3 regions of the Arthrobacter burdickii genome follow, and region 3 is predicted to be linked to each of the others. Evidence: predicted binding sites of a transcription regulator. Region 3 holds the regulator's gene; each other region holds the start of a gene.
The links. Region 3 encodes HrcA, which represses chaperone genes, less so after heat shock. Its sites were predicted from a motif close to TTNGCACTCGNNNNNNNCGAGTGCNAA; they were not measured.

Region 1: a site for HrcA is predicted at 1,971-1,997, ahead of P5G52_RS02655 (Hsp20/alpha crystallin family protein). Genes of this name have one in related genera too.
Region 2: a site for HrcA is predicted at 1,162-1,188, ahead of groES (co-chaperone GroES). Genes of this name have one in related genera too.

Annotation. Positions count from the first base shown of each region.
Region 1 covers NZ_JAROCG010000001.1:569,662-572,850, reverse strand. Annotated here, with positions in the region: gene pstS (phosphate ABC transporter substrate-binding protein PstS) at 1-91, opposite strand, end outside; gene P5G52_RS02665 (hypothetical protein) at 165-386, opposite strand; gene P5G52_RS02660 (SDR family oxidoreductase) at 489-1,286, opposite strand; gene P5G52_RS02655 (Hsp20/alpha crystallin family protein) at 1,421-1,885, opposite strand; tRNA gene P5G52_RS02650 (tRNA-Val) at 2,097-2,170, opposite strand; gene P5G52_RS02645 (DUF2630 family protein) at 2,361-2,612, shown strand; gene P5G52_RS02640 (haloacid dehalogenase type II) at 2,612-3,189, shown strand, end outside.
Region 2 covers NZ_JAROCG010000001.1:1,758,788-1,761,976, forward strand. Annotated here, with positions in the region: gene P5G52_RS08250 (ABC transporter permease) at 1-27, opposite strand, end outside; gene P5G52_RS08255 (siderophore ABC transporter substrate-binding protein) at 60-1,004, opposite strand; gene groES (co-chaperone GroES) at 1,329-1,625, shown strand; gene groL (chaperonin GroEL) at 1,699-3,189, shown strand, end outside.
Region 3 covers NZ_JAROCG010000001.1:2,457,055-2,460,243, reverse strand. Annotated here, with positions in the region: gene dnaJ (molecular chaperone DnaJ) at 1-724, opposite strand, end outside; gene hrcA (heat-inducible transcriptional repressor HrcA) at 833-1,846, opposite strand; gene P5G52_RS11525 (DUF3097 domain-containing protein) at 2,011-2,862, shown strand; gene P5G52_RS11520 (DUF4870 domain-containing protein) at 2,941-3,189, shown strand, end outside.

The DNA.
Region 1 (3,189 bases), 1.9 Mb from region 3:
CCTGCTCCGCGCCCAGCGGGTAGTCGGACCCGCAGGCGGTCAGGCCGAGGATGACGGCGAGGGACAGGGACAGGGTGGCTCGGATTCTCACCGGAGCAACGTTACAGGTGGCGAAAAGGTGAACCCAAGGTGGACGGCGGAGGGACGCGCTGATTGCGGTTCGGTCACCCGCGGCGCAGGTGGTAGCCGTCCGACCGGTGCACGAGCCGGCGGCCGCCGCCGTCGTTCAGGAGGATCCACAGCACGGAGGCATCATCGGTCCTCATGTCCAGCACGCCGCGGAGCTGCGTCCCTGCCGGGTGCTGGAGGGTGACGTGTTCGCCGCGCCTGAAGCCCGACCAGTCCTGGGATTCCGAATCGCTGACGGGGGAGGGGGATGCGTTCATGGCGGGCCTTTCGCAGGAGTTCGGGATCCCCACGCTAGCCCTGCCGTCTGAACGCCCTCTGAACGTGGGGTGAAGGGTGGGCGGACGGAGCGGATCCGGGGATCAGAGGGTGCGCCAGTCCCCGCTCGTGAGGTGCGACCCCGCCTGCGGCCCCATGAGGAGCATCCCGCCGTCCACCACGAACGAGGCGCCGTTGACGTAGCTGGACGCGCCGGATGCGAGGAAGGCGACGACGTCGGCGATCTCCTCCGGGGCGCCCGGGCGGCCCAGGGGGATGCCCGGGCGGTCCATGCTGTGCGGATCCTGGTCCTCGGAATCGTTCATCGGGGTGTTGATCTCCCCGGGCAGCACGGCGTTGGCGGTGATCCCCCGGTCGGCGAGCTCGAGCGCGATGGTCCTCACCAGGCCACCGAGCCCGTGCTTGGAGGCGTCATAGGCGGCCGAGCCGACGCGCGGCTGCTCCTGGTGCACGCTGGTGACGGCGATGATCCGCCCGCCCCTGCCGCCGTCGATCATGTGGCGGGCGGCGCGCTGGATGCAGACGAAGGCGCCGTCGAGGTTCGCGCCCAGGGTGCCCCGCCAGGTGTCCCAGTCCGTCTCCAGGAACAGGGTGCCGCCGTTGACGCCCGCATTGTTGACGAAGACGTCGAGCCCGCCGAGCTCCTGCGCGAGCTGGTCGACGACGTCCCCGCAGGCCGGGGCATCCGTGGTGTCCAGCTGGGCTACCGCGGCGCGGACGCCCTTTTCGCGGACGAGGCGCGCGGTCTCCTCGGCGCCCTCCTGGTCCGAGTGCCAGGTGACGCCCACGTCGCATCCGGCGGCTGCGAGGGCGATGGCGGTGGCCCGCCCGATACCCGAATCGGAGCCGGTGACGATTGCCTTGCTCGGTGTGAAGTCCATACCCCATCCTTTGCGCCCGGGTCAGGCATGTGCAAGGAAAAAGTGCGGGTGCCGCGGCGGCTTCATGCGGTGCCGAGGCGGTGTTAAGCACAGCAACCCCCGGGCGGGCGCCCGGGGGTTGCTGTCAGGAGGGATCAGGCCTCGACGGCTTCCTGGTGTCCGGCAGTGGACGCAGGGGCGTCGACGGCCGTGGACTCGACCGTGGACTCGCCGCTCACGATCTCGATCTTGCGGGGCTTCGCGCGCTCGATGACCGGGATCATCACGCTGAGGACACCGTTCTCGTAGCGTGCGGAGATTCCCTCCGTGTCGACACCCTGGCCCAGGTTGAGCTGGCGCAGGAACGAGCCGCTCTCACGCTCCCGGGTCAGCCACTTCACTCCTTCGGCGCTGCGCAGCGTGCGCTCCGCGCGGATGGTCAGGAGCTGGCCGTCGACGTCGATGTCGACCGATCCGGGATCGATGCCCGGAAGGTCCGCGGCAAGGACGTAGTGGTCCTTCTCGCGGTAGAGGTCCATCGGCATGAGGCGGAGTCCCGGACGGCTCTCCAGAAGAGCGCCGGCAACGCGGTCCAGCTCGCGGAACGGATCAAACTTCATGGCCACTGGAAACATCTCCTTCACAGATGCCACCGGCAGGTGGGTTCTTCAGGGTTGAGCGCCCCTCGCTCAACTACGAAAAATGTTAGCACTCGACCCCCGGGAGTGCTAACGAATTTTGTTCGCTCAGAACGAACACCGTGCATAGAAAAGAAGGCCCGTACCAAGCGGTACGGGCCTTCTTCCTGGTGCTGCCACCAATCGATCCTCGTGCCTGCGCGGGGCCTCGATCCCCGGGCCTTCCGCGTGTGAAGCGGATGCTCTACCAGACTGAGCTACACAGGCAATTGGTTCTCCAACAGCTTAGGCCATCCGGGCGCCGCACCAAATTCCCCTCCCTGACGTCCCTGCGGTGCCTGCGCTGGTCATCGGTGTCCCGTCTCAGTAGCCTGAAGGAAAGCCTGCTGAGCATTGTCGCCGATCCGGGACAGATTCCGAGCTTCCGCGGGCATGGCCACGACGAAGGGACCGCACCATGGACAACCAGGACATCCTGCAGCGCATCCAGGCACTCGTCCAGGAGGAACACGAACTGCGCGAGCAGCCCCAGGACGCCGGAGCCGGAGCGGAGCACCAGGACCACGCGGCCCGGCTGAAGCGGGTCGAGGAGGACCTCGACCAGTGCTGGGACCTGCTCCGCCAGCGGCGGGCGAAGGCCGACGCCGGGGAGGACCCCGCCGAGGCCGATGCCCGTCCCATTCCCCAGGTGGAGGGGTACCGCCAGTAATGGGGGTTCCGCTGGTGCTGTTCGACGTCAACGGGACGCTCTCGGACATGGGGCTCATGTCCCAGCACTTCGAGGAGATCGGGGTACCTCCGCAACTCTCCGCACTCTGGTTCGCCTCGGTCCTCCGGGACGGCTTCGCTCTGACCGCCGCCGGCCAGAACCCGTCCTTCCGTGCGGTCGCCGAGGGGGCACTGCATGCGGTGCTCGCAGGTCAGGTCCTCAACCGGGACACCGACACCGCCGTCGAGCACGTGATGGACGCCCTCCAGGAGCTTCCGGTGCACCCGGACGTGCCCGAGGGGATCCGCGCGCTCGCCGGGGGAGGCTTCGGTACCGCAGCACTCACCAACGGCTCCAGGGCGACGGCGGAGGGCCTGCTGGAGCGGGCCGGCCTCCACATCGATACGGTGCTGTCGGTCGAGGACGCCCCGCGGTGGAAGCCCGCGCCGCAGGCGTATGCCTATGCGGTCGAGGCGCTGCAGCAGCAGGCGGGCGACGTCGTGCTGGTCGCTGTCCACCCCTGGGACATCGACGGCGCCGCCCGCGCCGGCCTCCGCACCGCCTGGCTGAACCGCGA
Region 2 (3,189 bases), 700 kb from region 3:
CCGGGGCCGGAGGGAGAGTGCTGCCATGGGGGCGCCCGCCGCAGGTGCGGCGCAGCGGATCAGGCCGCGACGGCCTCGTTGACGGCCGACACCATCGAGTCGAGGTTGTTCAGGCCGTAGCCGATGAGGTACCAGCTGGCGGAGTCGAGGTAGGTGACGGCGTCGTTCTTCGCGGCGTCCGTCCCGTTGACGAGTTCGTTGTCCAGGACGGCGGAGGCGGCGGCTCCGGCCTCGCCGACGGCGGCGTCACGGTCGATGACGAACAGGTGGGCGGGGTTGATCTCGGCGATGTACTCGAAGGAGACGGCCTCGCCGTGCGTGCCCTCGGACTTCACCTCGGCAGCGGGTTCGACGCCGAGGACGTCGTGGATCAGGCCGAAGCGGGACCCGGCGCCGTACGCCGTGACCTCGCCCGCGCTGGTCATGAGGATCAGGCCGTTCCCGGCGGACGCCGCGGCTTCCTTCGTCTCGGCGATCTCGGTGTCGAGGGCCGCGAGGCGTTCCGCCACCTCGTCCTCGGCGCCGAAGATCCGGCCGAGGGATTCGGTGTGCTCGGTGAAGCTCGCGATCGGGTCGGCGGCGTCGACGGTCAGGTCGATGGTCGGCGCGATGTCCGAGAGTTCGTCGTAGGAATCGGCGACGCGGCTCGAGATGATGATCAGGTCCGGGTCGGCCGCGGCGATGGCCTCGAAGTCGGGTTCCTTCATGGACCCGATGTTGGTGATGTCGCCGCCCTCGTAGGCCGAGAGCTGCGCGGGCAGGGTTCCCTGCGGTACGCCATCGACGTCGACGCCCAGGGCGTCCAGGGTGTCGAGTGCGCCGAGGTCGAAGGTGAAGACGGTCTGGGGGTTGACCGGCACCTCCGTGGTGCCCTGCGCGTGGTCGATCGCGACGGTCGACGTCGTCGCGGGCGCATCCGCTGCTTCGGAGGAACCACCGCAGGCGGTCAGGGCCAGGGTGGCCGCAGCGGCTGCGGAAAGGACGGCGAAGCGCAGGTGTGCCATGGGGTGAACTCCGGGAGGGGAAGGGCCGGCAGGCCGGGATCGGAAGTAAGGAATGCCTTACCTTCTCGAATCTAGAGCGTGGCTCGGGAATTACGCAAACGAAGCATCACCTATTACCTGTGGCGTCGCTCACAGGAGGGAGCGGGAAGCGCAACGGCTGGCACTCGCCTTGACCGAGTGCTAGCCGTTGCATACAGTCGGAGTTGGCACTCACTCCATGTGGGTGCTAATCCCGAGGGAAGCGTTCGCCGGCACCGCGACGACGGTTCACGCCCAGCCCGAGGGCCTTCATTCCATTGGTAACGAACGCAAAGGAGAGCCCGAGTGTCGGTCTCTATTAAGCCCCTTGAGGATCGCATTGTTGTCCGCCCCCTCGAAGCCGAGCAGACCACTGCTTCCGGCCTCGTCATCCCGGACACGGCCAAGGAGAAGCCCCAGGAGGGTGAAGTCGTAGCAGTTGGACCGGGTCGCGTCGACGACAACGGCAACCGCGTCCCCGTCGACGTCGCCGAGGGCGACGTCGTCATCTACTCGAAGTACGGCGGAACCGAAGTCAAGCACGGTGGCCAGGAGTACCTGGTGCTCTCCGCCCGCGACGTCCTCGCAGTCGTCGTCAAGTAGTACCCGATTGGAAGAGCCCCGGCCCGCTGTGGCCGGGGTTTTTCTCGCTGCACAAGCCTGAAAGGAACCAACAATGGCAAAGCAGTTGGAATTCAACGACGCCGCCCGCCGTGCCCTCGAGGCCGGCGTGGACAAGCTCGCGAACACCGTCAAGGTGACGCTGGGCCCCCGCGGACGCAACGTCGTGCTCGACAAGAAGTGGGGCGCCCCCACCATCACGAACGACGGCGTCACGATCGCCCGTGAGGTCGAACTGGACGACCCCTACGAGAACCTCGGCGCCCAGCTCGCCAAGGAGGTCGCCACCAAGACCAACGACGTCGCCGGTGACGGAACCACCACCGCGACCGTCCTGGCGCAGGCACTGGTCAAGGAAGGCCTCCGCAACGTGGCGGCCGGCGCTGCTCCCGGACAGCTCAAGCACGGTATCGAGGTCGCGGTCGAGGCCGTCGCCAAGCGCCTGCTCGAGAACGCCCGCGAGGTCGTCGGTCAGCAGACCGCGAACGTCGCCTCCATCTCCGCCCAGAGCACCGAGGTCGGTGACCTCCTCGCGGAGGCCTTCGACAAGGTCGGCAAGGACGGTGTGATCACCATCGAGGAGTCCTCCTCGACGCAGACCGAACTGGTCCTCACCGAGGGCATGCAGTTCGACAAGGGCTACCTCTCGCCGTACTTCGTCACCGACGCGGAGCGCCAGGAAGCCGTCCTCGAGGACGCGCTCATCCTGATCAACTCCGGCAAGATCTCCTCGCTGCAGGAATTCCTCCCGCTGCTCGAGAAGGCTCTGCAGGCCGGCAAGCCGCTGTTCATCATCGCCGAGGACATCGAGGGCGAAGCGCTCTCCACGCTCGTGGTCAACAAGATCCGCGGCACCCTCAACGTCGTCGCCGTCAAGGCTCCGGGCTTCGGCGACCGCCGCAAGGCCATGATGCAGGACATCGCCACCCTCACCGGTGCGCAGGTCGTCTCACCCGACCTCGGCCTGAAGCTGGACCAGGTCGGCCTCGAGGTGCTCGGTTCCGCTCGCCGGATCACCGTCACCAAGGATGCCACCACGATCGTCGACGGCGCCGGCAGCGAGTCCGACGTCGCCGACCGCGTGTCGCAGATCCGCGCCGAGGTCGAGCGCACCGACTCCGACTGGGACCGTGAGAAGCTCCAGGAGCGCCTCGCGAAGCTCGCGGGCGGCATCGGCGTCATCAAGGTCGGCGCAGCCACCGAGGTCGAGCTCAAGGAGAAGAAGCACCGCATCGAGGACGCCGTGTCGTCGACGCGCGCAGCCCTCGAAGAGGGCATCGTCGCCGGTGGCGGTTCGGCCCTGGTCCACGCCGGCAAGGCGCTGGACACGGACCCCGACGTCCTGGCACTCGAGGGCGACGCAGCAACCGCTGTCGGCCTCGTGCGCCGCGCACTGGCACAGCCGCTGCGCTGGATCGCGGAGAACGCCGGCCACGAAGGCTATGTCGTCGTCGCGAAGGTCTCCGACCTCGAGGACGGCCACGGCTTCAACGCTGCGTCCGGCGAGTACGAGAACCTCGTGGATGCCGGCATCATCGACCCCGTG
Region 3 (3,189 bases):
GCGGGCCGCCGGCGATGCCGGCCTCGCCCTGGCCGGCGAGCTGGATGCGGGTGCCCGTGCTGACGCCGGCGGGGACCTTGATGGTCAGGGTGCGGCGCGCACGGACGCGTCCCTCGCCGCTGCATTCGTGGCAGGGGTTGGGGATCACGGTGCCGTAACCCTGGCAGGTCCCGCAGGGCGCGCTCGTCATGACCTGGCCGAGGATCGACCGGACGGCCCGCTGAACCTGGCCGGAGCCGCCGCAGATGTCGCAGGTGCGGGGCGACGTGCCCGGCTGGCAGCAGGTCCCGTCACACGTGGGGCAGACCTCCGCGGTGTCCACCTCGATCTTCTTGTTGGTGCCGAAGACGGCATCCTTGAGGTCGATCCGCACGTTGATGAGCGCGTCCTGGCCCCGTCGGGTCCGGGAGGGCGCTCCTGCCTGCTGGCCCCCGCCGCCGAAGAAGGTCTCGAAGATGTCCTGGAACGCGAACCCGGAGCCCGAGTAGCCGGCACCGTAGCCGTTGTCCGTGCCGTTCTCGTTGCCGGTCGTGTCATAGATCCGCCGCTTCTGCGGGTCGGACAACACCTCGTAGGCATGCGTGATGCGCTTGAACTCCTCCGCGGCGTCCTCACCCGGGTTCACGTCCGGGTGGAGCTTCCGGGCGAGCTTGCGGTACGCCTTCTTGATTTCCTCCCCGGTCGCACCCTGCGCCACACCGAGGACCTCATAGTGATTACTCACTCGTGCACATCACTTCCTGTTGGAGATTTCTGTCTACTGCTCGCCGGTCGTGCCGGCGGAATACCGTTGTGCCGGCGGAATACCGGGGACGGCCACGGGGGCCGGTGCCTACTCCTCGAGGATCCTCGAGAGGTAACGGGCGACGGCGCGCACCGCGGCCATCGTCGTCGGATAGTCCATGCGGGTGGGCCCGAGGATCCCGAGCTTCGCTCCGGCGTCCGGACCGTAGCCTGTCGCGACCACGGAGGCCTCCGACAGGCCACCGTAGGGGTTCTCGCTGCCGATCCTCACCGAGATGCCGCGGGCGTCGTACTCCATCTCCGACAGGAGCCTCAGCATGACGACCTGCTCCTCGAGTGCCTCGAGAATGGGACCGATGCTGAGCGGGAAGTCACCCGTGGACCTGGCGAGGTTCGCCGTTCCTGCCAGCAGGATCCGGTCTTCACGTCCGAGCCCGGCGAGCTGCTCGAGCGCTTTGATGATCGTACCCCCGTGCGCCCGCAGCGCGGGGGGCAACTGCGATGCCGCGACGCCCAGCTCACCCGCAAGCGCCGACAGTCTCACCCCGGACACCGCGGACAGGATGCGCTGCTTCAGGTCCGCGAGCTCGGCTTCCTGGATGTCCGCGTGCGTCCGGACGATGCGCTGCTGGACGGTACCGTTGGTCGCGATCAGGACCACGAGGATCTGCTGCGGAGCCAGCAGGACGAATTCGATGTGGCGGACCGACGCCCCGCCCGTACGGGGGAACTGGACGACGGCGACCTGGTTCGTGAGTTGGGCGAGCAGCCGGACGGTCCGGTCCATGACGTCGTCGAGGTCCTCCGCACCCTCCAGCAGGGTCTGGATCGCCTTCTTCTCCGGCGCGGACAACGGCTTGACCTCGGAGATACGGTCCACGAACAGGCGGTATCCCTTGTCCGTGGGGATGCGGCCCGAACTCGTGTGGGGTGCCGCGATGAGGCCTTCCTCCTCGAGGACCGCCATGTCGTTACGGATGGTGGCGGAGGAGACGCCGAGGTGGTGCCGGTCGACCAGTGCCTTGGAGCCGACGGGCTCCCGCGAATGGACGTAGTCCTCGACGATGGCCCGGAGCACTTCCAGGCGTCGCGGTTCACTCATTCGATGTCACCTCCGGGTCTGCACGAACAGGCGTGGGGGCGGCTCCGAGCGATTAGCACTCGACACACCCAAGTGCCAAGTCTAGTACGTCCGAGCCGATTGTTAGCATTGGGAACCCGGGCCGCGGCAGACCGCCGAAGCCCTCGGCGGAAGGACAGCTCGGGATGGACTACGGCTGGGGAGCACAGGATATTACGGCTCCGAAGCGGGTCAGCCTGCCCGATGTCCCGGTGGAGAAGGACATGGTCCTCGAGGACGTGCAGAGCGGATTCGTCGGCGCAGTGGTCCGGGTCGAGAAGTCCGGCGGGCTGCATGTGATGGTGCTCGAGGACCGGCGCGGGAAGCACCGGACGTTTCGGCTCGGCCACGGATTCCTCCTCGACGGACAGCCCGTCCACGTCGTCGCACCCGTGCAGCGCGCAGCGCCGGCGACCACCCGGACCGCGTCCGGATCGGTCCGCGTCGAGGGCGCGCGGGCGAGGACTGCGCGGGCCAGCAGGATCTGGGTGGAGGGACAGCACGACGCCGAGCTGGTCGAGAAGGTCTGGGGGGACGATCTCCGGCTCGAGGGAATCGTCGTCGAGCCGCTGCACGGCGTCGACGATCTCGCGGGCGCGGTTCGCGCGTTCGACCCCGGTCCGCAGCGGCGGCTGGGCATCCTCGTCGACCACCTGCTGCCCGGCACCAAGGAGTCCCGGATCGCACAGCAGGCGATGACCGTGCCGGGGGCGCGCCACCACGTCCTGATCGTCGGCCACCCCTACGTGGACGTCTGGCAGGCGGTGAAGCCGGCCGCGCTGGGACTCGACGCCTGGCCCGTTGTGCCGCGGAACGAGGACTGGAAAACCGGAATTCTCGCCGGGCTCGGCTGGCCGCACTCCAACCAGGCGGCCGTGGCCCACGGCTGGAAGCGGATCCTCGCCGGCGTCAGCACCTACGCCGACCTCGAGCCCTCGCTGCTCGGCCGGGTGGAGGAGGTCATCGACTTCCTGACCGCTCCCCCGGGCACCGCCTGAGCAGTCCGGGCGCCGCCACCACGTATCCTTGGACACAGTCCGGGGGAACAATCCCGCCAGCCAGCAAAGGAATTGACGTTGTCCAACACCGCCGACCAGCAGCACCACGGGCGGGGCGAGTCCCGGCCCGCGTTCGAAGGGACGCCGGCACAGGCCCTTCCCCTGACGGCCTCCGAGGACCGCCAGTTCGCGACGCTGGCGCACTTCGGCGGCATCCTGGGATTTATCCCCTCACTGCTGATCTTCCTCATCTTCAAGGACCGGGGCCCGTTCACGGCGCAGGAGTCGAAGGAGGCGCTGAACTTCACGCTTCCGCCGACCCTCCTG